DNA from 2 places in the Streptomyces sp. HUAS TT11 genome. Region 2 is predicted to be linked to the other one. Evidence: riboswitches for the same ligand, from Rfam matches in the RefSeq annotation. Region 2 holds a riboswitch; the other holds the start of a gene.
What was found. Region 2 has a riboswitch for glycine ahead of gcvT (glycine cleavage system aminomethyltransferase GcvT). Riboswitches for the same ligand answer to the same signal wherever they lie in the genome.
Positions count from the first base shown of each region.

Region 1 (14,224 bases), 4.4 Mb from region 2:
CCGGCGACGCCTCACCACGGATCCGCACGGCTGCCGTCGGGACGCCGGTCGAGGCGGGCCCGCCCGGGTCCTCCGATGGTTCGCTCACCCCAGCGGCACCGGTTCCGGCGACCCGACGGGCCATGTGTGCACCGGCTCGCCGGCATGCATCAGCGCGCGGTACCGCCTGGTCGTCGCGGCCAGTGCGGCCTGCCGGTCAAGTCCCTGTTCGAGGGCCCGGTGGAAGGTCGCGGCCTGCCAGCTCGCGCCGTTGGCCCGCAGCCGGCACCGTTGCTCGATCACCCCGAGGTAGAGGTCCCGGTCGGCGGGCTCGACGCCCCAGGCATCGAGCCCTGCCCGGGCGAGCGGCAGCAACTCGTCGCGTACGAGGTCCACGGCGTCCACCTCGGTGATCCCGCCGTGGCGCCCGCGCCGGGGCCACTGAAGGCGCGCCTCGATGCCGTACCGGCATGCCGCGTCGAAGTTGGCGGCCGCGGCCTCGAACGGCAGCCGCGTCCACACCGGTCGCGGCTCCTCCGCCAGGGCGCGGACCACGCCGTAGTAGAAGGCCGCGTTGGCGATGACGTCGATGACGGTGGGTCCGGCGGGCAGCACCCGGTTCTCGACCCGCAGATGCGGAACTCCGTCGGCGATGCCGTACACGGGCCGGTTCCAGCGGTACACGGTGCCGTTGTGCAGGACGAGTTCGGCAAGCGTGGGCGTACCGCCCCGGTCGAGGACGCGCAGCGGGTCCTCGTCGTCGCAGATCGGCAGGAGCGCCGGGAAATAGCGCAGGTTCTCCTCGAACAGCTCGTACGCCGACGTGATCCAGCGCTCCCCGAACCACGTACGCGGTCGCACTCCCTGCGCCTGCAGTTCCGGCGGCCGGGTGTCGGTGGACTGCTGGAACAACGGCGGCCGGGACTCGCGCCACAGCTCACGCCCGAACAGGAACGGCGAGTTGGCGCCCAGCGCCACCTGGACCGCCGCGACGGCCTGGGCGGCGTTCCAGACGTCCGCGAACCGCCCCGGGGTGACCTGCAGATGCAGCTGGACCGACGTGCAGGCGGCTTCGGGTGCGATCGATCCCGAGGTGCACTCCAGCCGCTCGACCCCTTCGATGTCGAGCGTGAAGTCCTCGCCGCGCGCGGCCACGATCTGGTCGTTGAGCAGGGTGTAACGGTCGACCGCGGAAAGATTGGACGAGACCAGGTCGTCACGGTCGAGCGTGGGGAGAATACCGATCATCACGATTCCCGCATCGACCTCGTGCGCCTTGCGGTCGGCATATGCGAGAGAAGTGCGCAGCTCCTCCGCGAGCCGATCGAATACACTGGCGCCCAGTCGGTGTGGAGCTATGTTGACTTCCAGGTTGAACATGGCGAGTTCTGTTTGGAAATCGCGGCTCGCAATCCTTTCGAGGACCTGGGCATTCAACATTCTCGGCATGCCGTCGGATCCGATGAGATTCAGTTCGATCTCCAGGCCCATCAGGTTCTTGGGTCGATCGAACCGCTTCTCCTCCAGCAGTCGCGCCAGCCCCGCGAGACACTCCTTGAGCTTGCCGCGGTGGCGCTGCCGATCGGACAGGTCGAACGACCCCGCCACGACCTTCTCTCCCATCGAAGCGTCCCTCCTGAGACGGGTGGGCCGACGATTCGGCCGCTGCTGTCCATCGGGTCTCGGTGGATGATGCCCCGGCAACGCGATCGATAACGTCTCCGAGCGGCACTGTCGCACGCTAGCCTGGGAGCCGGTGGCTCGCGGCACATTCACCGGGCATGGGGCGAAACGCAGTTTCACCGCAACGGCATGTGGTGAAAAACGCCGACGAGAACCGGCCGTCCGCTACGGACGAGTATTCCGAGGTCGAAGCCTCGGCACCCGTCGGACAGCGGGATGAATCCCGCTTTTCATTGACCGGATATCTCCTTGCCGGTCGTTTGCGGAACGACTAGACGAAACACTGCATGAACACGAGTCGTATAAACTTTCCGCACGGGGTAGAGAGTTGGCACTGGCGGCCCAGAACCCTGGCGTCAAAGCGCCGCCATTCGTCCGGGCACAATTCCCCCGCCCCTCCGACCCCGAGAGCTGACAGCGCTGTCCGCCCGCCCCACCCACGCCTTCGCGTCACCGTGCCTGCCGAATGAGAGGCGACCCAATGCTGCTGCATGTCCCCCCGGCTCCCGCGCCCGCCCTCCGCTCCGTCCTCACGGCACTCGGTTCCCCCACCGCGGTCCGCGAGGCCCCGACCCCGTCCCTGCGCAGCGCACAGGGGCCCGTGACACCCGAACTCCCGCTGCCGGTCCATGTGCTGGACCGGATCACCCCGGTGGGCGCCCCCGTCACCCGACTGGCCGGATGGCGCTTCCTCATCCGCTGCGGCGATCGCGCCGTGGCCGCCGCCGAGACCATGCTGACTCCGGACGGCTGGGCGTTCTCGCACTTCTTCGAGGGCCCGTACGTCACCTCCACCGAGCGCGCCCTGCGCCAGGCGGAGGCCCTGGCACAGCCCTACCAGGCACGACTGCTGTCCGTGCCGGAGCTGTACATGCTCACGCTCTGGCTGCACGAGGACTGCGCCGCCGACGGGGCGACCGGCTCTCCCGCAGCGACCGACCTTCTCGTGCCGCTCGCGCCCGCACCCCCCGGCATCGCCGCCCATCTCCCGCACACGGTCGCCGACCTCCTGCCGGTGCTCACGCACCGCATCACCCGCGCTCCGCTGCTCGGCTCGCCGGCCCCGGCGTAGCCTCCGCTCCGCACCGCGCCCCGCCGCCGGAAACGGCCGCGGGGCGCGGTGTGTCGTGCCCGGGTCGCCGAGGACGGCGGAACGGTTTCGCTCGTTCGTGCCCCAGCGCGCTCGTACGAGGGACAAAGCGCTGGTAGGACCAGACGGACTAGCCCCTTGAGGCCATTGCGAACCACCCGAAGTGACCGCCGATTCGGGATGAACCGTCCGCCGGGGTGATGCGTCATGAACCTGTGAGGAGCGGTGCTGCGAAATCCCTGCGGATCGACGCCCGTGGGGCAACACTGGGTTCCAGACCGAAGCATCAGCGACGGGGGGCGGCCATGAACGACCGGAAGAGCCGCAGGACAGACACGACAGCCATCTCGGACATCACGACAGAGCGAAAGATCCCATCCACCATGTGCCAGCACCAGCCACCGTGCCCGACAGCCGAATCCGCCGACCGGGAATCCGCCCGCCTCGTGGCGCACCACCCGGAGCAGGGATGGAGCCTGCTCTGCAACGGCGTTCTGCTCTTCGAGGACACCGGTGAGCTTCTGCCCGACGGTCAGATCATCGCCCCGCACCGCCCGATGGGCACCGAGGTGATGACCGCCGCCTGAGCGGCGCACAAGGGGCAGCCGCTGCCCCGGCAGACAAGGGGGCCGGCCCGGAGACACACGCTCCGAACCGGCCCCGACGCATGTCGAAGACCGATTACTCCGCGTAGGCGTCCAGCGGCGGGCAGGAGCAGACCAGGTTCCGGTCACCGAAGGCCTGGTCGATGCGGCGCACCGGCGGCCAGTACTTGTCCGCGGCCGAGACCCCGGCCGGGAAGACTGCCTCCTCGAGTGCGTACGGGTGCTCCCACGTGCCGCCGAGTGCGGCGGCGGTGTGCGGGGCGTTCCGCAGCGGGTTGTCCTCGGCGGGCCACTCGCCCGAACCGACCTTCTCGATCTCGGCACGAATGGCGATCATCGCGTCGCAGAACCGGTCGATCTCGGTGAGGTCCTCGGACTCGGTCGGCTCGATCATCAGCGTGCCGGCCACCGGGAACGACATCGTCGGCGCGTGGAAGCCGTAGTCGATCAGCCGCTTGGCGACGTCGTCGACGCTCACTCCCGTCGCCTTGGTCAGCGGGCGCAGGTCGATGATGCACTCGTGGGCGACCAGGCCGCCGGGACCGGTGTAGAGCACCGGGTAGTGCGGCTCGAGGCGCTTGGCGATGTAGTTGGCGGACAGCACGGCCACCTGCGTGGCGTTCTTGAGGCCCTCGCCGCCCATGAGGCGCACGTACGCCCACGAGATCGGCAGGATGCCCGCCGATCCCCACGGAGCGGCCGAGATCGGGCCGACGCCCGTCTCCGGACCGGCCGCGGGCTGCAGCGGGTGGTTCGGCAGGTGCGGCGCCAGGTGCGCGCGCACACCGACCGGGCCGACGCCCGGACCGCCGCCGCCGTGCGGGATGCAGAACGTCTTGTGCAGGTTCAGGTGCGAGACGTCGCCGCCGAAGTGGCCCGGCTTGGCCAGGCCCACCAGGGCGTTGAGGTTGGCGCCGTCGACGTACACCTGGCCGCCGGCCTCGTGGACGGCCACGCAGATGTCGGCGACGTGCTCCTCGAACACACCGTGCGTGGACGGGTACGTGATCATCAGTACGGACAGTTCGTCGCGGTACTGCTCGATCTTGGCCCGCAGGTCCTCTATGTCGACCTCGCCGTCCTCGGCCGTCTTCACCACGACCACCTTCATGCCGGCCATCACGGCGCTGGCGGCGTTGGTGCCGTGCGCGGAGGACGGGATGAGACAGACGGTGCGCTGGTGGTCGCCGTTGGCCCGGTGGTAGCCGCGCACGGCGAGCAGACCGGCCAGCTCGCCCTGCGAACCGGCGTTGGGCTGCAGGGAGACCTTGTCGTAGCCCGTGACCTCGGCGAGCTGCTCCTCCAGCTCGCGGATGAGCGTGAGGTAGCCCTGCGCCTGCTCGGCGGGCGCGAACGGGTGGAGCTGACCGAACTCGGGCCAGGTGACCGGCTCCATCTCGGTGGTCGCGTTGAGCTTCATGGTGCAGGAGCCCAGCGGGATCATGCCCCGGTCGAGGGCGTAGTCCCGGTCCGCCAGCCGGCGCAGATAGCGCAGCATCGCGGTCTCGGAGCGGTGCTGGTGGAAGACCGGGTGGGTGAGGTAGTCGTCGCTGCGCAGCAGGCCCTCGGAAAGCGCGTCCTCGGTGCTCGCGTCCAGCGCCTCGATGTCGCCCTCGACCCCGCACGCGGTCCACACGGCGGCCAGCTGGGCCCGTCCGGTCGTCTCGTCGCAGGCGATCGACACATGGTCGGCGTCGACGAGGCGCACGTTGACCCCGCGCTCGCGTGCGGTGGCGACGACCGCGTCGGCGCGGCCGGGCACCCGCACGGTCAGGGTGTCGAAGTAGGCGCCGTGGACGACCTCCACCCCGCCGGCGGTGAGACCCGCCGCGAGGATCGCCGCGTACCGGTGGGTGCGCCGTGCGATGGTCCGCAGACCCTCCGGCCCGTGGTAGACGGCGTACATACCGGCCATCACGGCCAGCAGCACCTGGGCGGTGCAGATGTTGCTCGTCGCCTTCTCACGGCGGATGTGCTGCTCACGGGTCTGCAGGGCGAGCCGGTAGGCCTTGTGGCCGTCGGCGTCCACGGAGACGCCCACGAGCCGGCCGGGCAGGCTGCGGGCGAACTTCTCGCGCACCGCCATGTATCCGGCGTGCGGTCCGCCGAAGCCCATCGGCACACCGAAGCGCTGGGTGGTGCCCACGGCGATGTCCGCGCCCAGCTCACCGGGCGAGGTGAGCAGGGTCAGCGCCAGCAGATCGGCCGCGACGGTGACGACCGCGCCCAGCTCGTGCGCCTGCTCGATGACCGGCCTGATGTCGCGTACGGCACCGGAGGCGCCCGGGTACTGGATCAGTACGCCGTTGATCTCCCGCTCCGCCATCTCGGCCGGGATGCCCTCGCCGAGGTCGGCGACGACGACCTCCACGCCGGTCGGCTCGGCACGGGTCCGGATCACGGCGATCGTCTGCGGAAGGGCGTCCGCGTCGATCAGGAAGAGGCCCTTCTTGTTCCGGCCCATGCGGCGGGACAGCGCCATCGCCTCGGCGGCGGCCGTGCCCTCGTCGAGGAGGGAGGCGCCGGAGGTCGGCAGACCGGTGAGGTCGGCCACCATGGTCTGGAAGTTCAGCAGGGCCTCGAGGCGGCCCTGGGAGATCTCCGGCTGGTAGGGCGTGTACGCCGTGTACCAGGCCGGGTTCTCCATCACGTTCCGCAGGATCACCGGCGGCGTGAAGGTCCCGTAGTAGCCGAGGCCGATCATGGAGTCGAGGACCTGGTTGCGATCGGCGAGCGAGCGCAGCTCGGCCAGCACCTCGCGCTCGGTGCGCGCACCCGGAAGGTTAAGGGCGTCCGTGTTCTTGATCACATCCGGGACCGCTGCGGACGTGAGCTCGTCGAGCGAGCCGTAGCCGACCTGCGCGAGCATCTTCGCGCGGGACTCGAGGTCGGGACCGATGTGGCGCTGCTCGAAGGGCGTCCCTCGTTCGAGCTCGGTGAGGGGAATGCGGTGGGCGGTCATTGCGGAGGCCTCCTGGTCTGACGCGACCTTCGAGGGGCACCACGGCACGGGTACCCCGACGGCCTCCCCCTCTGTCATTTCAACCTGAGAGCTTCACCGGTCCGCCCGAAGGCGTTCCGGCTTTCACCGTCGGTGAGAGCGGAAGCCGTCGACACCCGCCCTGCTTTCCAGAGTGACCTCGTCCATGCGGTACGTGTGCCTGAGAGATTCCGGGGAGGGTTTGCTCCTTCGGCGCCTCCGGTTCACTCCGGAGGACTCTCCCGCACGGGGTCAGCAGCCGCTAGCCAGACTACCAGCGGCGACAACACAGGCACCTTCGAGTGGCCGCCTTCCAGAATGTGCTCTTTCGTAGTGCTTACGGATGCGTTGCGACCTGCTGGAGGGACCGTGAAGACCGATATCGATCCGCGGAGTCTGATCGGCCGCAAGGCGTTCGATCGCAACGGGAACAAGATCGGCACGATCGACGAGGTGTATCTCGACGACGCGACCGGTGCGCCCGAGTGGGCGGCCATACGTACGGGCCTGTTCAGCAGGGACGCGTTCGTCCCCCTGGAACCCAGCGAACTCGTGGAGGGTGCGCTGTGGATCCCCTTCGAGCGCTCTCTGATCAAGGACGCTCCCGACTTCGGCGTCGGACGCCATCTCTCCCCCGAGCAGGAACTGCAGCTCTACCACCACTACGGGCTCGATGTGACGTCTCCCCCACCGCCGGACCGCGATTTCGGGCATCTGGCGGGGTCGGACGAGACCTGAGGTTCCTTCAAAGGCCCGGTACCCCTCAATGACCCGCCCGGCCCTGAAGCGTGGCCGTCCCGATCGGGGCCGTGCCGGCGCCGGCCCCTCCCGTGGTCAGTCCCCGGCCGCCGATGTCACCGCCCGCGGCTCCGTGGGCTCGGGTCTTCGCGGCACCAGCGGCAGCGGATCCGCCGACTCGAGACGGGTGTCGTCGGTGCGGAACGTGCGCACCCGGCCCGGCTCGGAGTGCGGTGTCTCGAACCGCACCGTGACCCGGCCGAGACCACTGCCCTGCACCCACCCGTGCCCGTACTCGGCGTGCCGTACGTCCTGGCCCGCGCGCCAGATGTGCTCCGGGGGCGGAGCCGGCTCCTCCTCGGGCGTCTCGGCCGTCTCCCCCTCTTCCGGGTGCTCCTCGGCGCGTGCGTCCCCCGCGGCCAGGTGGGCCTGGGCGAAGAGGTCCTCCTGGGTGTAGTCGGCGAGGCCGCTGACCCCGACGCCGAGCAGCCGCACCCCGCCGGTCGTGTCCACGGACTCCAGCAGCCGCCCGGCGGCCTCCCGCACCACCGCGGGGTCGTCCGTGGGCCCGCGCAGGGTCTCGGACCGGGTCAGCGTCGAGAAGTCGTACCTGCGGACCTTGAGCACGATGGTGCGACCCGACAGGCCGGCCTCCCGCAGCCTGCGGACACAGCGGTCCGCGAGCCGCTGCACCTCAAGCCCGACGCGGACCCGGTCGTGGATGTCCACGTCGTAGGTGTCCTCGACCGACACCGACTTGGCCTCCCGCTCGGCCACCACCGGCCGCTCGTCCCGAGCGAGAGCCATGGCGTACAGGGCGTGCCCGTGGGCCTTGCCCAGCAGCCGCACGAGTTCGTCCTCGCCCGCCTCGGCGATCTCGTCGACCGTGGTGATCCCGGCGCGGCGCAGATGGTCGCCGGTGGCGGGACCGACGCCCGGCAGCGTGCGCACCGGCATCGGGCCGAGCATCGCGCGCTCGGTACCCGGACGGATCAGCACCAGGCCGTCCGGCTTGGCCTCCTCGGAGCCGATCTTCGCGAGCATCTTCGAGGCGGCGAGCCCCACCGAGCCCGTCAGGCCTGTGCTGTCACGGATGTCCGCGCGCAGCTTCACCCCCGTGCGGCGGGCCGACTCCTCGTCCCAGGCGGCTCCACCGGCCTCCAGATCCACGAACGCCTCGTCCAGGCTCAACGGCTCCACGAGCGGAGACAGCCCCCTCAGCAGCGCCATCACCTGCTCGCTGATCTCCCGGTAGAAGCCGAATCGCGGCACCAGATACGCGGCGTGCGGCGCGAGGCGGCGGGCCTGCGCCATCGGCATCGCCGAGTGCACTCCGAAGACCCGCGCCTCGTACGAAGCCGTGGCCACCACTCCGCGAGGACCGAGCCCACCCACGATCACGGCCTTGTCGCGCAGGCTCGGCTTGGACGCCTGCTCCGCCGAGGCGTAGAAGGCATCCATGTCGAGATGCAGGATCGTGGGCGCGGTTCTCACATCTCCGATGCTGCCCTACGCCACTGACACTTCGCCCGGGTCCCGGGGCCGCTCAGCCGGCCCGGTTGCGCCGCCGTGCCAGTTCGTCCCCGGGGTGGTGGCCGACGATGGTCTCGCCCGTGTCGATGTGCTCGCCGTGCAACTGGGAGAGCGCGTTCTCCACGTCCCGCCACACCACGCCGACGGCGATTCCGAAGATGCCCTGGCCGCCCTGGAGCAGTGCGTGGACCTCGTCCGGCGACGTGCACTCGTAGACCGTCGCGCCGTCGCTCATCAGCGTCATCCGCTCCAGGTCACGGAAACCGCGCTCCCTGAGGTGCTGCACGGTGGTGCGGATGTTCTGCAGGGAGACGCCGGTGTCCAGGAAGCGCTTGACGATCTTCAGGACGACCACGTCCCGGAAGCTGTAGAGCCGCTGCGTCCCCGATCCGTAAGCGGGTCGCACGCTCGGTTCGACGAGCCCCGTCCTGGCCCAGTAGTCCAGTTGGCGGTAGGTGATGCCCGCGGCGGCGCACGCCGTCGGACCCCGATAGCCCATCTGCTCGGAAGCCGCCCCTTCGTCGCCCGGCGCGGCCGTCGGCCGCTGAGGGGCGGAGCCGGTCGCGCTGCCGTGAAGCGGGTGCGGGCCACTCTCCCCCAGACTCCGTCCGGGGGCACCCCCAGCCGTACCGCCGCCGCTGATTCTCACGCCGACCTCCGTCCTTGACCTGCCTTCTCGACGGTAGGCAGTCACCAAGGGCACGTCAACGATCGCCACACTCGGCACGCCGAGTGATAATCACCCCAGGAGTGGTTTCCCGCGCCCTTCCGCGGGGAAAGGCTAGCCGAATGCTTCGTCGGCGGCCTCCGAGATATGGCACGAGCCCCCGGCATGTGCTTCAGTGCGCGCCCGCGTGCTCCTCCCCGCCACACCCATTCGACGATCTTGGGAACGCCGGATCCTCGTCGGCCGTCGCGACCGGCGACCGCGCCCATCCGCTCCGGTGACCGTGACCCCACGGCACCGTCGTGCCGGGGCTCTCGGCGGCGGTTCCGCTCAGAACTCCCGACGGAGCGCGACCGTCACGGGCTGCCTCCGGCACCACACGGAGCACAAAGATCCCCGGAGTCGCATCAGGCGACTCACGTCACACGAATCCCGACCGGCACACACCCTCGGCCCGTCACCGAGGGGAAACCGTCACTGGCTGCTCGTGCCGAAGTCCTCGGGGGAGATCTGGTCGAGGAACTCGCGGAACTTCTCGACCTCGTCCTCCTGCTCGTCCGGGATCGCGATGCCCGCGTCGTCGAGCACTCCGTCACTGCCGTAGATCGGCGTGCCGGTGCGCAGCGCCAGCGCTATGGCGTCGGAGGGGCGCGCGCTCACCTCGACACCGCTGGCGAAGACCAGCTCCGCATAGAAGACGCCCTCACGCAGATCCGTGATGCGCACTTCCGTGAGCTCCTGGCCGACGGCCTCCAGCACGTCCTTGAACAGGTCGTGGGTCAGCGGCCGAGCCGGGGCCATGCCCTGCTGGGCGAACGCGATCGCCGTCGCCTCCCCGGGGCCGATCCAGATGGGGAGGTAGCGATCGCCTCCCACTTCGCGCAGGAGCACGATCGGCTGGTTGGAGGGCATCTCGACCCGGACACCTACGACATCGAGCTCGTTCACACAGCAACCCTAGGCCGTGCCCGGGATATTTGGGTAGTCGGGCACGGATCGGCCCATCGATCCGCCGCCGGCGAACAGCCCGGCTCAGGGCAGCCGCACACCCAGCGCGGACTGGATCAGAGCGGCGTGCAGCTTCACCGCCAGCCCGGCCAGCTCCTTGGTGCGCGCCTCGGCATGCGCCCTGGTCTGGGGGTTGCGGTGGAGTCGCAGCGGTGCCACCACCTGGTCCACGAGCCCCGCCTCGCGGTCGGCCGCCGCCTTCATCACCCGCAGGTGTCGCGGCTCGATCCCATGGCGGCCGAGTTCCGCCACGAGAGTGGCCACCGTGATGGTCTCCGCGTCGTACACACCTTCCGGAAGCGGTACGACAAGGCCGTACGACTCCCACTCCTCGAGCTGCTCCACGCTGATCCCGGTGGCGGTCAGCAGCTCGTCACGCGCGATCCGGGCGACCGAGGGGGTGTCGGTCTCGCCCAGGAGGTCCCCCAGCGGCTCCCCCTCGCCCAGGTCACGGGGACGGCCCAAGGACGGGAGGCGGACTTCCTCGCCCCGCTCCAGGGCGTCCAGGTGCTCACGAATGACCTTGAGCGGCAGATAGTGGTCCCGCTGCATCCTCAGCACATGACCGAGGCGCTCGACGTCGCGCCTGCTGAACTTGCGATACCCCGAAGCGGTGCGCTGCGGCTCGATGAGCCCCTCGGACTCCAGGAAGCGGATCTTGGAGATGGTGACTTCGGGGAATTCCTCGCGCAGCACGTTCAGCACGGCGCCGATGCTCATCGGCCCGTTGCCCGTGGCGGCGGTGCCGTTGTCGGCACCGCCGCTCGGTGTGTGAAGCATGGACCCTTCCCTGGCGGGTCAGATGCCCCGCGGACTCGCGTAGAAGACCAGCCTGTACTTGCCGATCTGCACCTCGTCGCCGTTGGTGAGCGCGACCTGGTCGATGCGCTCGCGGTTGACGTACGTACCGTTCAGGCTGCCGACGTCGGCCACCGTGAACGACCCGTCCGGGCTGCGCCGGAACTCCACGTGCCGGCGCGAGACAGTCACATCATCCAGGAAGATGTCGCTCTGGGGGTGACGCCCCGCCGTGGTCAGATCACTGTCCAGCAGGAAGCGGCTGCCCGAGTTGGGACCGCGGCGCACGACCAGCAGCGCCGAACCGGCCGGCAGCGCGTCGACGGCCGCCTGCGCCTCCGGGGACAGCGTCGGCACCGACGTCTGACCGGTGGCCTCCGCGTCGTAGGCCTCCAGACCCGAGATCGAGATCGTGGAGGTCGTCTCCGACGCACGCTCCGGGATCGCGCCCGCTCGCAGCGGAGCACCGCAGTTGGAGCAGAAGCGGCTGTTGTCCGCGTTGCGGTGACCGCACCTTGTACACACGAGGGCCGACATGTCCCCGAAACCTATGCGGCCGGACGCACCGGGGTCAACAGACGCCGCGCCCTGACCTCCCGAAATGCCACCACCCGGACCAGCGACCTGGTCACGGAACAGGGGGCGGTGCCCCTCTGCTTCTCCCGGCTGGGCACGATGACGGGCAGTCGCGTTCTCGCCGCCCTCTCGCGCACTCTTGCCGAACAACTTCGCAAACAACTTCACGGGCGATTCCCCTTGACCGAAACAGACCCGCCCGTGGGGCAGGACGAACCCTGATTACATATACCGACCGACCCGGACATCCTCACAACGTCCGTATCCACCAGACAGTTTCCACCACGCACCCCCCATTCGGTGCGCCGACCCCCCGCAACCTCATGCCCTTGCCCGACCGCCTCCATGCACCGCCGGTTCACTGGGAGGACGATCGAGCGTAGTCAGGCTGCTCGGCCGCCCGCAAGGCATCCACGATGATCTTCGTGGAACGCTCCACGGTGACTGTGGCCTGCTCCTTCTCCAGTGTCTGCACCACGCCTCCGGGGATGTTGAGCGCGGGCTCGAGGTCCTGGGGCTTGCCGATGACCTGGAAACGATAGGGCTGGCTGATCTTGTTCCCGTCGACGCTCACGCCCTTCCCGGAGTCCGACAGGTAGGTGCTTGCGACGACCCTCACCCCGTTCACCTGGATCGCCTCCGCGCCGGCCGCGCGCAGTTCCTGGATCGCGTCGAGCAGCATGTCCGCCTGGACCGTTCCCTTCGTGTCCTGGATGGTCATCGTGATGCCGGGGCCCTGTGCCGACACCGTGCCCGCGAGGATGCCGAGTTGTTTCTCCTTCTCGGCGGTCTGCTTGCGAGCCTCCTCGGCCCGGTCCGAGCTGTTCTCCAGCTCGGACCGCTGGTCCTCAAGTCCCTGCTTCTCGTCCTGAAGACGCTGCGTACGGTCGTCGAGTTCATCCAGGATGCGTACGAGATCCTCCTGGCGCGCGCCGCGCAGGGCGCTGCCGCTGTCGCTGTTGGAGGCGACCTGGACTGCCAGACCGAAGCCGAGGCCGAACAGCAGGAGCGCGACGATGAGTTGGGCCCGCGAAACACGCGGCGGCCACAGACCCTGGGCAAGGCGCTGACGGCCGGTGAGCGCCGACTCGGGTTCCTTCGGCTCCTCGGTCTCCTCCACCACCCCGGGCGTGTCGGCGGCCGCCGGCCTCTCCTGGGGCAGTTCCTTGCGCAACCGGTGCTCGGGGCCGCGCGGCGTCCCGGGAGTCTCTTCCTCGTTGTTCATCGCCCTCACGCCCGGAACACATGGCGACGGATCGCCGCGGCGTTGGAGAAGATGCGGATGCCGAGGACGACCACGACACCCGTGGACAGCTGGGCCCCGACGCCCAACTTGTCGCCGAGGAACACGATCAGCGCCGCCACCACCACGTTCGACAGGAACGACACCACGAAGACCTTGTCGTCGAAGATCCCGTCGAGCATGGCCCGCAGACCACCGAACACGGCGTCGAGTGCCGCCACGACGGCGATCGGCAGGTACGGCTCGACGACCGCCGGAATCTCGGGTCGGACCAACAGCCCGACCACGACTCCGACGACGAGACCCAGTACGGCGATCACGATGTGCCCTTCTCTGTGGTCGGCTGTGCTGTACGTACGATCACACTCGTAGCGGCAGGCAGCCGGACGTCGCCCTCGACCGAAATGCCGGTCCTGATCCCGTAGTTCTCCTGCAGCGCGTGCAGATACAACCCGTCGGCGCTGTTCTGGAACCTGGTACTGAGCCGGTCGCCGTCCCCCACCGCGAGCACCGTGTACGGCGGCACCAGCGGCCTGTTGTCGACCAGTATCGCGTCGCCCGCGGCCCGGACCGCCGAGAGCGCCGTCAGCCGCTGCCCGTTGATGGAGATCGCTTCGGCGCCCGACTCCCACAGACCGTTGACGACCCGCTGCATATCGCGGTCCCGGACCCGGCCGGTGTCGGAGAAGTCGGAGGTCTCCCGGGGATCGCCGTTGCCACCCGAGGTGGCTTCCTTGGCGTCGTTCACCACGAGCTTCACGCCGGGACCGTGCACGGCGACCGCGCCCGACAGGACCCCGACAAGATCGGCCGCGTCCGAACCGCCGTCCCTCTCCAGGGCCGACCGCTGCCGTGCGCTGACGTCGTCGCGCAACGTGTCCACCGTGCCCTCGAGCTTGTCGGCGGCCGCGGTCTCGCTCTGGATGCGGTCGATGAGCTCCTGGCGCTCCTTCGCGACCGTCGGGGCGGCCACCCGCGCCTGCGCGGCGCCCACGGTCACCACGAGGCCGGCAAGCACCAAACCGGCCGCGAGCCCGAGCTTGGCCCGCACCGTCCTCGGCAGGCCGCCCTCACCCTCGGTCTGCTTCCGGGCGGCAGCCTCGGCGTATCCGTCGTCGAGGCTGTGATCCATGACGTTGGTGAGCAACGACATGGAAGCGTCCGGACGCGGGGAGCGCCCTGGTGTGCTCCGAACGGGGGGCGGCTGCGGCATGGGGCACATAGTCGCATGTCGTGAGCGCATACTCCGAATGGCCCCGCCCGCGTGCCGGACACACCCCCTCGGGGGTACATGTCCGGCACGCCGGCGTGTCGCGTCTTCCTT
Region 1 covers NZ_CP196184.1:7,500,943-7,515,166, reverse strand. The annotation lists gene ACSHXN_RS33625 (glutamate-cysteine ligase family protein) at 85-1,602, opposite strand; gene ACSHXN_RS33620 (hypothetical protein) at 2,144-2,734, shown strand; gene ACSHXN_RS33615 (DUF5999 family protein) at 3,136-3,339, shown strand; gene gcvP (aminomethyl-transferring glycine dehydrogenase) at 3,434-6,319, opposite strand; glycine riboswitch at 6,497-6,592, opposite strand; gene ACSHXN_RS33605 (PRC-barrel domain-containing protein) at 6,707-7,075, shown strand; gene ACSHXN_RS33600 (DNA polymerase IV) at 7,172-8,569, opposite strand; gene ACSHXN_RS33595 (MerR family transcriptional regulator) at 8,622-9,257, opposite strand; gene ACSHXN_RS33590 (bifunctional nuclease family protein) at 9,750-10,223, opposite strand; gene ftsR (transcriptional regulator FtsR) at 10,308-11,063, opposite strand; gene ACSHXN_RS33580 (FHA domain-containing protein) at 11,082-11,867, opposite strand; gene ACSHXN_RS33575 (DUF881 domain-containing protein) at 12,016-12,882, opposite strand; gene ACSHXN_RS33570 (small basic family protein) at 12,888-13,220, opposite strand; gene ACSHXN_RS33565 (DUF881 domain-containing protein) at 13,217-14,053, opposite strand; gene ACSHXN_RS33560 (mannose-1-phosphate guanyltransferase) at 14,224-14,224, opposite strand, start outside.
Region 1: it holds a riboswitch for glycine, as region 2 does, so the genes downstream of both, gcvP (aminomethyl-transferring glycine dehydrogenase) here and gcvT (glycine cleavage system aminomethyltransferase GcvT) in region 2, are expected to answer to the same signal.

Region 2 (14,224 bases):
CACCGAGGCGCTGGCCGAGGCCTCGCCCGAGCGCACGCCGGAGTTCCGCGGCTAGGGCCACCCCTGGGGCACGTGGACCCGGTCGGCGGCCGTTCCTCACCGGGCCCCGCGCGGCGCGCGGTCACCCTCCGGCCGCCCACGTGCCCAGGGCGGCTCTGCTCGTGAAGTCGGCGACGTCCCGGTCCAGGGGGTCGGAGGTGTACTGGTGGAAGAGCCACTTCGCCTTGATGCGGGGCTTGCCCGCCGTCACGTAGTCGGCGATCCACAGACCGTCGCCGGCGTACGAGGTGGTGTCGATGTTCAGCCAGAAGTTGCGGCTCGCATAGAGCAGAACCCGGTTGTGCGGCCGGAGTTGTTTGATCCTGCGGATGAACTGGTCCTTCTCGGCGTTGCTCGCGTGCGTGCCGTCGCCGGTCGTCTCCCAGTCAACGGCCAGCAGATCGCCGGCCCTCTCCGGGGCGTTGCCGACGAAGTAGTCCGCCTGCGCGGAGATGTTGCCGGGCCACAGGAAGTGGTAGAAGCCGACCACGCAGCCGGCGTCCCGTGCGGTCTTCGTCTGTGCGGTGAGTCTGGGATTCACATAGGAACGCCCCTCCGTCGCCTTGATGAAGACGAAGGAGAGGCCGTCCGTGTCGTACGAGGACGATTGGTAGGCGCTGATGTCGATGCCTCGCAGCATGGGGGCTCCCTGAAGTGTGCCGGTGGGGGACAGGGATGGTTGCCTTGTCACCATGACACGGGTGATATGCCCCAAAAGCTGGATGTTCAGCCCTGGTTGACGGCCTGACTGCGGGCGGATCGGGCCGAGGCCGCGGTCGGTGCCTTCGGGTCCCGCGGCCGCCCTCGCCTTCGCACTCGCCAACTTCGCTCAGGCGAGAGCGAGTTGGCGGAAGCCGGGTCGGCCGGCGCCCGTCAGCACTCGATGATGTTCACGGCGAGACCGCCGCGCGCCGTCTCCTTGTACTTCACGCTCATGTCGGCACCGGTCTCCTTCATGGTCTTGATGACCTTGTCGAGGGAGACCTTGTGGCTGCCGTCGCCGCGCATCGCCATGCGGGCCGCCGTGACGGCCTTGACCGCCGCCATGCCGTTGCGCTCGATGCACGGGATCTGCACCAGACCGCCGACCGGGTCGCAGGTCAGGCCGAGGTTGTGCTCCATGCCGATCTCGGCCGCGTTCTCGACCTGCTCCGGCGTGCCGCCCAGCACCTCCGCGAGCGCGCCCGCCGCCATCGAGCAGGCCGAGCCGACCTCGCCCTGGCAGCCGACCTCCGCACCGGAGATGGACGCGTTCTCCTTGAAGAGCATGCCGATCGCGCCGGCGGCGAGCAGGAAGCGCACGACCCCCTCCTCGTCGGCACCGGGCACGAAGTTGATGTAGTAGTGCAGTACGGCGGGGATGATGCCCGCGGCGCCGTTCGTCGGGGCCGTGACCACACGGCCGCCCGCCGCGTTCTCCTCGTTCACGGCCATCGCGTAGAGCGTGATCCACTCCATGGCGCGGGAGAGCGGGTCGCCCTCGGCGCGCAGCTGGCGGGCGGTGACGGCCGCACGCCGACGCACCCGCAGGCCGCCCGGCAGGATGCCCTCACGCGACATGCCGCGCGCCACGCACGCCTGCATCACCCGCCAGATCTCCAGCAGGCCCTCGTGGATCTCCTCCTCCGTGCGCCAGGCCCGCTCGTTCTCCAGCATCAGCGACGAGATCGACAGGCCCGTCTCCTTCGTCAGGCGCAGCAGCTCGTCGCCCGTGCGGAAGGGGTATTTGAGCACCGTGTCGTCCAGCTTGATGCGGTCCGCGCCCACCGCGTCCTCGTCGACGACGAAGCCGCCGCCCACGGAGTAGTACGTCTTCGACAGCAGCTCGTCGCCGGAGGCGTCGAACGCCCACAGCGTCATGCCGTTCGCGTGGTAGGGGAGCGTCTCGCGCCGGTGCAGGACCAGGTCGTCGTCGAAGGAGAAGGCGATCTCGTGCTCGCCGAGCAGCCGGATCCGGCCGGTGGTCCTGATGTCCTCCACCCGCTGGTCGGCGGTCTCCACATCCACCGTGCGCGGCGAGTCGCCCTCCAGGCCGAGCAGCACCGCCTTGGGCGTGCCGTGGCCGTGGCCGGTGGCGCCGAGCGAGCCGTACAGCTCCGCCCGTATGGACCCGGCCGAGTCCAGCAGGCCCTCGTTGCGCAGCCGCAGGGCGAACATGCGCGCAGCGCGCATGGGGCCGACCGTGTGGGAGCTGGACGGGCCGATACCGATCGAGAACAGGTCGAAGACCGAGATGGCCACGGTGACTCCTCAGGTGCAGGGGGTGGTGCTGGGGGCGGGGCACCGCGCACGAGCATGTGCTTCCAGTGTGCGCGATGCCCCGGGGTGTCTTACTTCCGCAGGCCCGGGTACAGCGGGTGCTTGCCGGCCAGGGCCGTGACCCGGGCCTTCAGCGCCTGCGCGTCGTAGGACGGCTTGAGCGTCTCCGCGATGACGTCGGCGACCTCGGCGAAGTCCGCGGCCGTGAAGCCGCGGGTCGCCAGGGCGGGCGTGCCGATGCGCAGGCCCGAGGTGACCATCGGCGGGCGCGGGTCGTTCGGGATCGCGTTGCGGTTGACCGTGATGCCGACCTCGTGCAGCCGGTCCTCGGCCTGCTGTCCGTCGAGCTCGGAGTCGCGCAGGTCGACGAGGACGAGGTGCACATCGGTGCCCCCGGACAGCACGTCCACACCCACGGCCCTGACGTCGTCCTTCACCAGACGCTCGGCGAGGATCCGGGCGCCCTCCAGGGTCCGCCGCTGCCGCTCCCTGAACTCCTCGGTGCCGGCGATCTTGAAGGCGACCGCCTTGGCGGCGATCACGTGTTCCAGCGGTCCGCCCTGCTGACCGGGGAAGACCGCGGAGTTGATCTTCTTGGCCAGCTCGGCGGTGGACAGGATCACACCACCGCGAGGGCCGCCCAGCGTCTTGTGGGTCGTGGTGGTGACCACATGGGCGTGCGGCACCGGGTTCGGGTGCAGGCCCGCCGCGACGAGACCGGCGAAGTGCGCCATGTCGACCATGAGGTACGCGCCGACCTTGTCCGCGATCCGGCGGAAGGCGGCGAAGTCCAGCTGCCGCGGATAGGCGGACCAGCCGGCCACGATCAGCTTCGGCCGGTTCTCCTTGGCCAGGCGCTCGACCTCGTCCATGTCGACGACACCGCCGTCGCCGACGTGGTAGGCGACCACGTTGTAGAGCTTGCCGGAGAAGTTGATCTTCATTCCGTGGGTCAGGTGCCCGCCGTGCGCGAGGTTGAGACCCATGATCGTGTCGCCGGGCTGCAGCAGAGCGAACATCGCGGCCGCGTTCGCCTGCGCGCCGGAGTGCGGCTGCACATTGGCGTGCTCGGCGCCGAAGAGTTCCTTGATGCGGTCGATGGCGATCTGCTCGACCACGTCGACGTGCTCGCAGCCGCCGTAGTAGCGGCGGCCGGGGTAGCCCTCGGCGTACTTGTTGGTGAGGACCGAGCCCTGCGCCTCCATGACCGCGACCGGGGCGAAGTTCTCCGAGGCGATCATCTCGAGGGTGGACTGCTGGCGGTCCAGCTCGGCGTCGACGGCCGCGGCGACGTCCGGGTCGAGCTCGTGCAGGGGTGTGTTCAGAAGCGACATGTGGTGCTGTGACTCCTCAGCCGGCGATGTGAGCGTCGTACTCGTCGGCGGTGAGCAGGTCGGCGGGCTCCTCCGTGACGCGCACCTTGAACAGCCAGCCGCCCGCGAAGGGGGCGGAGTTCACCAGCGACGGGTCGTCGACCACGTCCTCGTTGACCGCCGTGACCTCGCCGCCGACCGGTGAGTAGAGGTCGCTCACCGACTTGGTCGACTCCAGCTCGCCGCAGGTTTCGCCCGCGGCCACCGTGTCACCGACCTCCGGGAGCTGGACGAACACGACATCGCCGAGGGCGTTGGCCGCGTGCTCGGTGATACCGACCGTCGCGACGCCGTCCTCGGCGGCCGACAGCCACTCGTGCTCCTTGCTGTAACGCAGCTGCTGGGGGTTGCTCATGGCCTGAATTCTCCTGTAAGTGGGAGGAGTGTGGTGATGGGGGACTGATGGAGACGCTCGTGAGCAGGGGACGGACGCGATCGCGGTCCCGTCCGCCCTGGCCCAGTCTCTACTTCTGGCGCTTGTAGAACGGCAGCGCCACGACCTCGTACGGCTCGTGGCTGCCCCGGATGTCCACCCCGACCCCGGGGGCGCCCGGCGCGCAGTGCGCGGCGTCGACGTACGCCATCGCGATCGGCTTGCCCAGCGTGGGGGAGGGCGCGCCCGAGGTGACCTCGCCGATCACCTCGCCGCCCGATACGACCGTGTAACCCGCGCGCGGGACGCGACGGCCCTCGGCGACCAGGCCGACCAGGACGCGCGGCGGGTTCTGCTCGGCGCGCTCGGCGGCCCGGAGCAGGGCCTCGCGCCCCACGAAGTCGCCCGCCTTGTCGAACTTCACGACCCGGCCCAGTCCGGCGTCGAACGGGGTCAGGGCCGTGGTGAGCTCGTGGCCGTACAGCGGCATGCCCGCCTCGAGGCGCAGCGTGTCCCGGCAGGAGAGGCCGCAGGGGATGAGGCCCACCGGCGAGCCCGCCTCCGTCAGCGCGAGCCACAGCTTCTCGGCGTGCTCCGGAGCGACGAACAGCTCGAAGCCGTCCTCCCCGGTGTAGCCGGTGCGGGCGATGAGCGCCGGGACGCCGGCGACCGTGCCGGGCAGCCCCGCGTAGTACTTCAGTCCGTCGAGGTCGGCGTCGGTCAGCGACTTCAGGATGCCGGGGGACTCGGGGCCCTGTACGGCGATCAGCGCGTAGGCGTCCCGGTCGTCGCGCACCTCGGCCTCGAATCCGGCGGCCCGTTCCGTGAGCGCGTCCAGCACGATCCGGGCGTTGGAGGCGTTGGCGACGACCATGTACTCCTGCTCGCCGAGCCGGTACACGATCAGGTCGTCCAGGATGCCGCCGTCCTCCTGGCAGATCATGGTGTAGCGGGCGCGGCCGACCCCGACGGAGGAGATGTTGCCGACCAGGGCGTGATCGAGGAGCTGGTTCGCCTGGGGCCCGGTGACGGTGATCTCACCCATGTGCGAGAGGTCGAACAGACCTGCCTTCGTACGCACGGCCAGGTGCTCGTCACGCTCGGAGCGGTACCGCAGGGGCATGTCCCAGCCGGCGAAGTCGGTCATCGTCGCGCCCAGCGAACGATGCAGGGCATCGAGCGCGGTACGGCGCAGGGGGCTGTTGCTGCTCATCGGTTGTGCTCCCGGGGCGATGGGTCCCTCGCACGGGCGAGCCGGGCGCAGGGGAGGGCGAGGTCGTTCCTCCCCATCTGTCATCGGAACCTGAGAGGTTCGCCATGACTCCCGAGACGGGTCGTCAGGGCTTGCACCTTGGGTGGAGCCACCGGAGGCGGCTCGCTTTCCAGATGTGCCTCGCCCGCGCGGTATCGGGGGCCTGAGAGATTCAAGGGAGGGACTTGCTCCTTCGGCGTCCGGCACACAGACGTGTGCCAGGAACTCTCCCGCGCGGATTCAAGCGGCCGGTATGCAGTTGGCGCGCACATCATTGCACGCCTCGCCGCGTGGTGGCAGGGCGGCATCTGTGACCGGCTTGTGGCGGCACCAGCATGAAAACGAGAGACCAGCGCATTACCTTCTCTTTACACTCGACGGGCAGGCAACTTCCTGACCCATGGGGAGGGCGATGACGGTGAACAGGACGACGGTGTACGCCACGACCTCGGGCCTCGCGGTGTCCGGGCAGCCCGGTGCCCCGGCGCGGGGTGCCTGCGGAGAGCTGCGCAAGGGCGTGGTCCGCGATCTGCGCGACCGTGCGGGCCGCAGCCCGCACGGGCTCACCTTCCCCGCGGGCGACATCGTCGTCGTCACGGGTCTGCCCGGCAGCGGCAAGTCCACGCTGATGCGGCGCGCCGTGCGAGGTGTCCGGGTCGACTCCCAGGACACCAGGGACCGCTGGGACACCCGTCTGGCCCGCTTCCTTCCCTACGCGGTCTACCGCCCCCTCGTCCGTCTGGCGCACTACGTGGGTCTGCACCGCGCCCTGCGCTCGGGTACCGGGGTCGTCGTGCACGACTGCGGCACCCAGCCCTGGGTCCGCGGCTGGCTGGCCCGCTCGGCACGGCGCCGCGGCGGCACGCTCCGGCTTCTTGTGCTCGACGTCTCCACGGACACGGCCCTGGACGGACAGCAGGCGCGCGGCCGCGGCGTCTCGCGGTACGCGTTCCTCAGGCACCGCAGGGTCACCCGCCGTCTGCTGCGCTCCGTCGAGCAGGGCCGGCTGCCCGAGGGCTGCGGCTCGGCGGTGCTGCTCGACCGGGACGCGGCGGACGTCCTGCGCCGGATCGACTTCGCGACCGAATGACCGTCCGCGCGCACCCGCTAGCCTTTTGTGCCACAGCAGTGGTTCTGAGCAGGCGGTAAGCAGATGGATCTTCCGGCGGACCTTCCCGCGGACTTCCCCCCACAGGCACAGCCCCATCCGCACGGCGGATGGCCCGGCAACGAACTGGAGGAGGTGCTCTCCGCCTCCCTCGGCGTGCCCGGGGCGGGCGGCCGGATCATCGAGGTACTCGGTCGCAGCTTCCTCTGGGTGCCGCTGCCCGGTGACGGCGGCCCGCACAGCGGCCCGCTGGACCTGCCCACGCTGGAGATCGAGGGACAGGTGTTCGTCCCGGTGTTCAGCTCGGAGGAGCAGTTCCGCCAGGTCGTCGGCAACCACATGTCGTTCACGATCGCCCCCGCCGTCGAGTTCGCCCGCGGGCTGCCCGCGCAGGTCGGGATCGCGGTCAACCCGGGCGGGGTGGTCGGTGTGCCGGTGCCGCCGGACGCGGTGGCCGAGTTGTGCCGTGCCGGGACGACCGCGCTGGACGGCCTCGTGAGCGGCGGCCGGGTCCGTCTCTTCGAACCGGACTGGCAGGAGGAACCGGTCGACTTCCTGGCCGCCGCCTCCGCCGAGTTCGCCGCGACCGGGGTGGTGATGAGCGCGCGCCGCTGCCTGGCCGCCATCGAGACCACCGACCCGGTGATGTTCATAGGCGTCGAGCTCGTCGCCTCGGGACCGGACGCGCGGACCCCCGCGCTGGACGCGCTCGGCCGGGCGCTCGGCCGGGTTCCGGTGAGGACACCCGTGAACATGGTGTTCCTGGACGTGGCGCAGGACCCGGTGGGGGACTGGATGCGCGAGCGGGTGCGCCCCTTCTACCAGTACGGTTACTGAATCGTCGGCGAGCGCGGCGCCCGACGCCCGGACGATGTGGGGCGGCGCTCGTCAAGTTGCTGTCAAGATGGCGCCTTAACCTGGTTTCATGGCCGGAGCGGGGGAAGCTCGCGACCGGCCGGGGGCCGGCCCGCGGCGATCCACATGGGGGTGCGGTGTCCCCGGGCAAGGAAGAATGGCTCGGTCGGGGCGGTGCGGCTCGGTTCGCGCCGACGCTCCGGAGCCATCCTTCGGGGTTGTCAGGTTCGTGGTGAAGGGGCGGTAGAGGGTGAGCGCGTCGGGCACGGCCGCGGCCGGGCAGGTCGAGCACATGCTGCGCCAGGTGACGCCCGGGCGTTACGACGCCTACGAGGCGCTTCTTCGCGCGCTCGCGAACCCGTCGTCCGGCCAGGTCTGGATGCTGCTCTGGCACGGCCAGGCCGGTTCCCCCGACGCCCAGTACGGGAACATGGAGGTGGGCGGCCACGGCTACGCGCCCTGTGTCACCTCCGCCCAGGAGCTCTCGGCCAGCGGCTGGAACCGCTCGTACGAAGTGGTCGACGGCCTCGACGTGGCCCGCACCCTCTACCCGGACCACTACGGGCTGTGGCTCAACCCGCACGCACCGGGCGGCGGTGTCGGCATCCCCTGGCCGGATCTGCGACGGATCGCCACCGGTCTCGAGCGCCAGCCCGCCGGACCGCTGCGGCTGTCCGAACCGGCCATCGAGATCCCGCAGTTCTACGCCCTCCTCGCGCAGAACGCGCACCGCACTCCCGCGCTCCGCTCGCTGCGCCGGGCCTGGGTGCAGCCCGCCCTCGGCGCGCCGTACCTGGCGATCGGCCTGGATGTGTACGACACCTCGCCGCCCGCCGTCGACTCGGTACGCGCGATGATGCAGCAGTCGATCGGCGCCGTGCCCGACGGCCTGCCCGTCTCGACCGTCGTGATGTCCGACGACTACGACCCCGTCGTGCTGTGGTTGCGCGCCGGCGCCCGCCCGTTCTACGACCGTGAGGCCCATGCGGCCCCGGTCCAGGCTCCCGCGGCCGGAGGCTACGGGTATCCGCCGGTCGGCGGGGGCTACTGACCTCCCTCTTCCTTTCCCTCTCCTTCCCCGCCGCACCGCTCGCCGCGCCGGCCGCTGCCGTCGACGTGTCTGCCGCAGCGGCGCGGCGTTCGGCGCGGCAGCAGCCAGGGCCGAGGATGCGCGTCTGCCGCGCGGGGCAGCTCCCCTCGCCGCGCACGCGGCTCGGCGCGTTCAACAGTGCTGCGCTGCGGGCGAGTTGCCCATCAGGATGCCCTTGCGCGATGACCACTGGCGGCGGTGCCGCCGTACGCCGTCCACCCCGGTCGACGATGCGTGCCGGGCTCGACGGCCCGCGGAAGGCCGCCTGGCGGACGAACTCGTGATCATGGTCCCGAAGCGCGGTGACGGCGGCGCAGCCCCGTACAGGACCGTCAACGGTGTCCGCCTGCGCCGCCCGTCCTCCGTGAAGGCACTCGGTGCCAGGGGACCCGCGACCCCCTCACAACAGGCGAATCGTTCCCGGTGCGGATTCTCCCCAACAGACAGGGTCTGTTCCGCAGGTACGGCGTCATACTGACCGGGTGTCAGCTCGTCTCCGGCCGGCGGGACGGGCCCGGACGACGCATGTCGTCGAGCACGACCCGGGGTGAGGCGCCCGCTCCGGCGTCGTGGCCGTGAAGACCTGCCCGGCACCCGGCAGCGGCCGCCGTCCGAGGGCCCGTGGCGATCGCGCGCCGGATCGCAAAGCTTCGCTGGCAGGAAAGCGAGGTGGCTCCGGAATTTCGGTGCATGATGCATCGGAGTGCCCCGCAACGGGGGAAAACCCCTGCCGGCGCACTCCCGGCCTCCTGGCCTGCAAGTGCTGCAACCGCGAGGTGCGAACGGTGCGGGAGTGTCGGATGTTTCGCGGGCGAGGTTTCGGCGGCCCCTCGTCCGGTAGGCGCTCCTCGTTGTCCGGATAACAGAATCCCCCAGTCGTCATCACGGTTGCGCATACTTTCTCCATCAGACCTGGCGCGTGATCGTGAACGCGTTGAAGACTCGCCTCTCAGACGCGAGGCCATCGATCCTGCGATCGAACCAATCACTGGATCAGTTGGACAGTTGAGCCGCCACCATCGTGCGGCCGCCGCGGAGCACGTAAGCGAATCAAGCCGCCCACAGCGGCGGACAAAGGCCGGTGACCACCGGCCAGAGGGGTCAGGTCATTGTGACCGCACCGATCGAGACCACCGGCGCGGAGGCCGGAGCGCCGCCCGAATCTGTGCTCGCCGGGGCCAAGAAGAGCCAGATCGAGGGGCGTTCCCTCAGCCAGATCGCCTGGACCCGGTTCAAGCGGGACAAGGTGGCGGTGGCAGGTGGCATCGTCGTCATCCTGCTGGTGCTGATGGCGGTGCTCGCCAAGCCGATCGAGTGGATCTTCGGGCTCGACCCCGACAAGTTCCACCAGGACCTCATCGACCCTGCGCTGCTGGCGCCGAAGGGCGCCTGGGGCGGCATGAGTTGGGCCCACCCGCTGGGCGTGGACCCGCAGTACGGCCGCGACATGCTCGCCCGCATCATCGACGGTTCCTGGGTCTCGCTCCTGGTCGCGGGCGGTGCCACGCTCCTTTCGGTGGTCATCGGTACCGTGCTGGGCGTCGTCGCCGGCTACTACGGCGGCTGGATCGACAGCATCATCAGCCGGCTCATGGACACCTTCCTGGCGTTCCCGCTGCTGCTCTTCGCCATCGCCATCTCTGCCTCGGTGCAGGACGGCTTCTTCGGCCTGAACGGCCTGTCGCTGCGCATCTGCGTGCTGATCTTCGTGATCGGCTTCTTCAGCTGGCCCTACATCGGTCGTATCGTGCGCGCCCAGACGATGACGCTGCGGCGCAGGGAGTTCGTGGAGGCCGCCCACAGCCTGGGTGCCCGCGGCCCGTACATCCTGTTCCGGGAGCTGCTCCCCAACCTCGTCGCACCGATCCTCGTCTACTCGACGCTGATCATTCCGACGAACATTCTCTTCGAGGCCGCGCTGAGCTTCCTCGGAGTCGGTATCGCTCCGCCGCAGGCCTCCTGGGGCGGCATGCTCAGCAACGCCGTGGATCTCTACACCGCAGATCCGCAGTACATGTTCGTGCCCGGTATGGCGATCTTCATCACCGTCCTGGCATTCAACCTGCTGGGTGACGGGCTGCGTGATGCGCTCGATCCTCGCAGCAAGTGATCCATCGATAGAGGGGGCTTTCCTCACGTGAAGACGAGAAGGGTAACCGCCGCCGTGGCGACGGTCATCGCGCTCTCGCTGGGCGCTGCCGCGTGCGGCGGCGGCGGAGGCGGCAACAACAGCAGCAACGGCGGTAACGCCAAGAAGGACGCGGCGCTGGACTCCATCGTCAACGCGTCGAGCAAGAAGGGGGGGACGGTCAACCTCGAGGACTCGGACGTGCCGGACTCCCTGGACCCGGGCAACACGTACTACGGCTTCGTGCAGAACTTCTCGCGTCTCTACGCGCGTACGCTCGTCACGTTCAAGCCGGCCCCCGGCAAGGACGGCCTCACGGTCGTCCCGGACCTCGCCGAGTCCCTCGGCAAGGCCAGCGCCGACGCCAAGACCTGGACGTACCACCTGCGTGCCGGCCTGAAGTTCGAGGACGGCACGCCGATCACGTCCAAGGACGTCAAGTACGCGATCGAGCGCTCCAACTTCGCGCCCGAGGCCCTCTCCAACGGCCCGACGTACTTCAAGGCCTACCTCGAGGGCGGCGACAAGTACAAGGGTCCCTACAAGGACAAGTCGCCCGATGGCCTGAAGTCCATCGAGACGCCGGACGACCAGACGATCGTCTTCCACCTGGCGAAGCCGTTCGCGGACTTCGACTACCTGGCCACCTTCTCCCAGACGGCCCCCGTGCCGGCGGCGAAGGACGACGGCGCCAAGTACGTCCAGCACATCGTGTCCTCGGGCCCCTACAAGTTCCAGTCGTACGAGGAGGGCGCCAGCGCCTCCCTCGTCCGCAACCCGAACTGGGACCCGAAGTCGGACCCGATCCGCAAGGCGCTGCCGGACAAGATCAACGTCAAGTTCAAGGTCAACCCGGTCACCGTCGACAACGACCTGCTGGCTGACAAGATCACCGCCGACATCACCGGCGCGGGCGTCCAGCCGCAGACCCAGCCGAAGGTGCTGGCGGGCAAGAACTCCGCCCAGACGGACAACTCGTACGCCGGTGCGACGAGTTACATGGCGCTGAACCTGCACGTCGCCCCGTTCGACAACGTCCACTGCCGCAAGGCCGTCCAGTGGGCCCTCGACAAGCAGTCGGTGATCGACGCCATGGGCGGCGCGCCCAAGGGTGACGTGGCCACCACGCTGCTCCCGCCGTCGGTCAACGGCTACACCAAGTTCGACAGCTACCCGACCCAGGGCAACAAGGGTGACGCGGCCAAGGCCAAGGGCGAGCTGAAGGCGTGCGGTCAGCCGAACGGCTTCTCCACCACGCTGACGGCCCGCTCCGACCGTCCCTCCGAGGTCGCCGCGGCCACCGCGATCCAGAACTCGCTCAAGGGCGTCGGCATCAAGGTCGACATCAAGCAGTTCCCCTCGGGCAAGTACTTCGCGAACTTCGCCGGTGTCCCGAGCTACGTCCACGAGCACAAGCTCGGCATGATGATGATGGCGTGGGGCGCCGACTGGCCGACCGGCTACGGCTTCCTCGACCAGATCACCGACGGTTCGGCCATCAAGCCCTCGGGCGGCAACAACCTGATGGAGCTGAACGACCCGGCGATCAACAAGGCCCTCGCCGACGCCATCGCCAACACCGACGCCACGGCCCGCACCAAGGCCTGGGGCGACATCGACAAGATGATCATGGACAACGGCTCCGTCGTCCCGCTCGTCTACCGCAAGAACCTGCTGATCAGGCCTACGTCCGCGACCAACGTCACGGTCACGCAGGCGTACCTCGGCATGTATGACTACACGCTGCTGAGCTCCTCGAAGTAACAGCAGGCCGGATACCCCCGAAAGGCAGGTGAAGGCACCGGGTGGCCGGGACGGACACACTCCGTCCCGGCCACCCGGAGCCGCACAGCTGTGGCTGCGTACATCATCCGACGCGTCTTCGGCGCCGTGGTACTGCTGCTGGTGGTCAGCGCAGTCACCTTCGCAATCTTCTTCCTGGTCCCCCGCCTGGGCGGCCAGACAGCCACTCAGCTGGCCACCCAGTACGTCGGCAAGGACGCCAACCCCGAGTCCATCGCGGCGATCAAGAAGAACCTGGGATTCGACCAGCCCATCTACATCCAGTACTGGGACTACATCAAGGGCCTGTTCGTCGGCGCCGACTACAAGTTCGGCCCCGATGCGACGCACTGCAGCGCCCCCTGCTTCGGGTACTCCTTCAAGAGTCACGTCGAGGTGTGGCCTCAGCTCACACAGCGCATCCCGGTCTCCTTCTCGCTGGCAGTCGGTGCGGCGGTGATCTGGCTGATCTTCGGTGTGACGACCGGTGTCATCTCGGCCCTTCGCAAGGGCAAGCCGGTGGACCGCCTCGCGATGTTCATCGCGCTCGCCGGTGTCTCGCTGCCGATCTTCTTCACCGGCCAGGTGATCAACGCCCTGTTCGTCTACCAATGGCCCGTGTGGGACAGCACGGAGTACGTGCCGTTCACCCAGAACCCGGCCGACTGGGCCTGGCACCTGCTGCTGCCCTGGATCAGCCTCGCGTTCCTGTTCTCGGCCACCTATGCCCGGCTCACCCGGGCGGGCATGCTCGAGACGATGGGCGAGGACTACATCCGCACGGCCCGGGCCAAGGGGCTCAAGGAGTCCACCGTCGTGGCCAAGCACGGCCTGCGGTCCACGCTCACCCCGATCGTGACCATCTTCGGCATGGACTTCGGCACGCTCGTCGGTACCGCGGTGCTCACCGAGACCGTCTTCTCCCTCCAGGGGATCGGCGCCTACTCGATCCAGGCCATCCGGGACAACGACCTGCCCATCGTGATGGCCGTGACCCTGGTCGCCGCGTTCTTCATCGTTTTCTGCAATCTCCTCGTCGACCTGGTGTACGCAGCCATCGACCCCCGCGTGAGGTACTCGTGAGCAAGCTCGAAAAGGCGGCGCTGGGCGAGCCGGCCCCTGTCGCCCCGTCCGACGCCGACGACGCGTTCCTCTCCGTTCGCGATCTGCGCATCCACTTCCAGACCGACGACGGTCTGGTCAAGTCGGTGGACGGCGTCAGCTTCGACGTGCGGCGGGGCAAGACCCTGGGCATCGTCGGTGAGTCCGGCTCCGGCAAGTCCGTCACCTCGCTCGGCGTGATGGGCCTGCACCGCTCGGCCAACGCCAAGGTCTCCGGCGAGGTGTGGCTCGACGGTCAGGAACTGATCGAGGCCGATCCCGACGAGGTGCGCCGCATGCGCGGCCGCAAGATGGCGATGATCTTCCAGGACCCGCTGTCGGCCATGCATCCTTACTACACGGTCGGGACGCAGATCGTGGAGGCCTACCGGGTCCACCACAGCGTCAGCAAGAAGGTCGCCAAGAAGCGCGCGATCGAGATGCTGGACCGGGTCGGCATTCCCGAGCCCGACAAGCGGGTGGACGGCTACCCGCACGAGTTCTCCGGCGGTATGCGCCAGCGCGCGATGATCGCGATGGCGCTGGTGAACAACCCCGAGCTGCTCATCGCCGACGAGCCGACCACCGCCCTGGACGTCACCGTGCAGGCGCAGATCCTCGACCTGATCCGGGATCTGCAGAAGGAGTTCGGCTCCGCGGTCATCATGATCACGCACGACCTCGGTGTCGTCGCCGAGATGGCCGACGACCTGCTGGTCATGTACGGAGGCCGCTGCGTGGAGCGCGGGCCCGCCGAGTCGGTGTTCTCCGAGCCCCGCCACCCCTACACCTGGGGCCTGCTCGGCTCGATGCCGCGTCTCGACCGCGACGACATGGACCGCCTCATCCCGATCAAGGGCTCCC
Region 2 covers NZ_CP196184.1:3,079,023-3,093,246, reverse strand. The annotation lists gene ACSHXN_RS13785 (NADPH-dependent F420 reductase) at 1-55, shown strand, start outside; gene ACSHXN_RS13780 (glycoside hydrolase family 25 protein) at 122-679, opposite strand; gene ACSHXN_RS13775 (L-serine ammonia-lyase) at 913-2,280, opposite strand; gene glyA (serine hydroxymethyltransferase) at 2,370-3,632, opposite strand; gene gcvH (glycine cleavage system protein GcvH) at 3,649-4,026, opposite strand; gene gcvT (glycine cleavage system aminomethyltransferase GcvT) at 4,136-5,257, opposite strand; glycine riboswitch at 5,437-5,539, opposite strand; gene ACSHXN_RS13755 (AAA family ATPase) at 5,709-6,386, shown strand; gene ACSHXN_RS13750 (enhanced serine sensitivity protein SseB) at 6,450-7,241, shown strand; gene ACSHXN_RS13745 (enhanced serine sensitivity protein SseB C-terminal domain-containing protein) at 7,510-8,310, shown strand; gene ACSHXN_RS13740 (ABC transporter permease) at 9,461-10,459, shown strand; gene ACSHXN_RS13735 (ABC transporter substrate-binding protein) at 10,487-12,241, shown strand; gene ACSHXN_RS13730 (ABC transporter permease) at 12,332-13,342, shown strand; gene ACSHXN_RS13725 (ABC transporter ATP-binding protein) at 13,339-14,224, shown strand, end outside.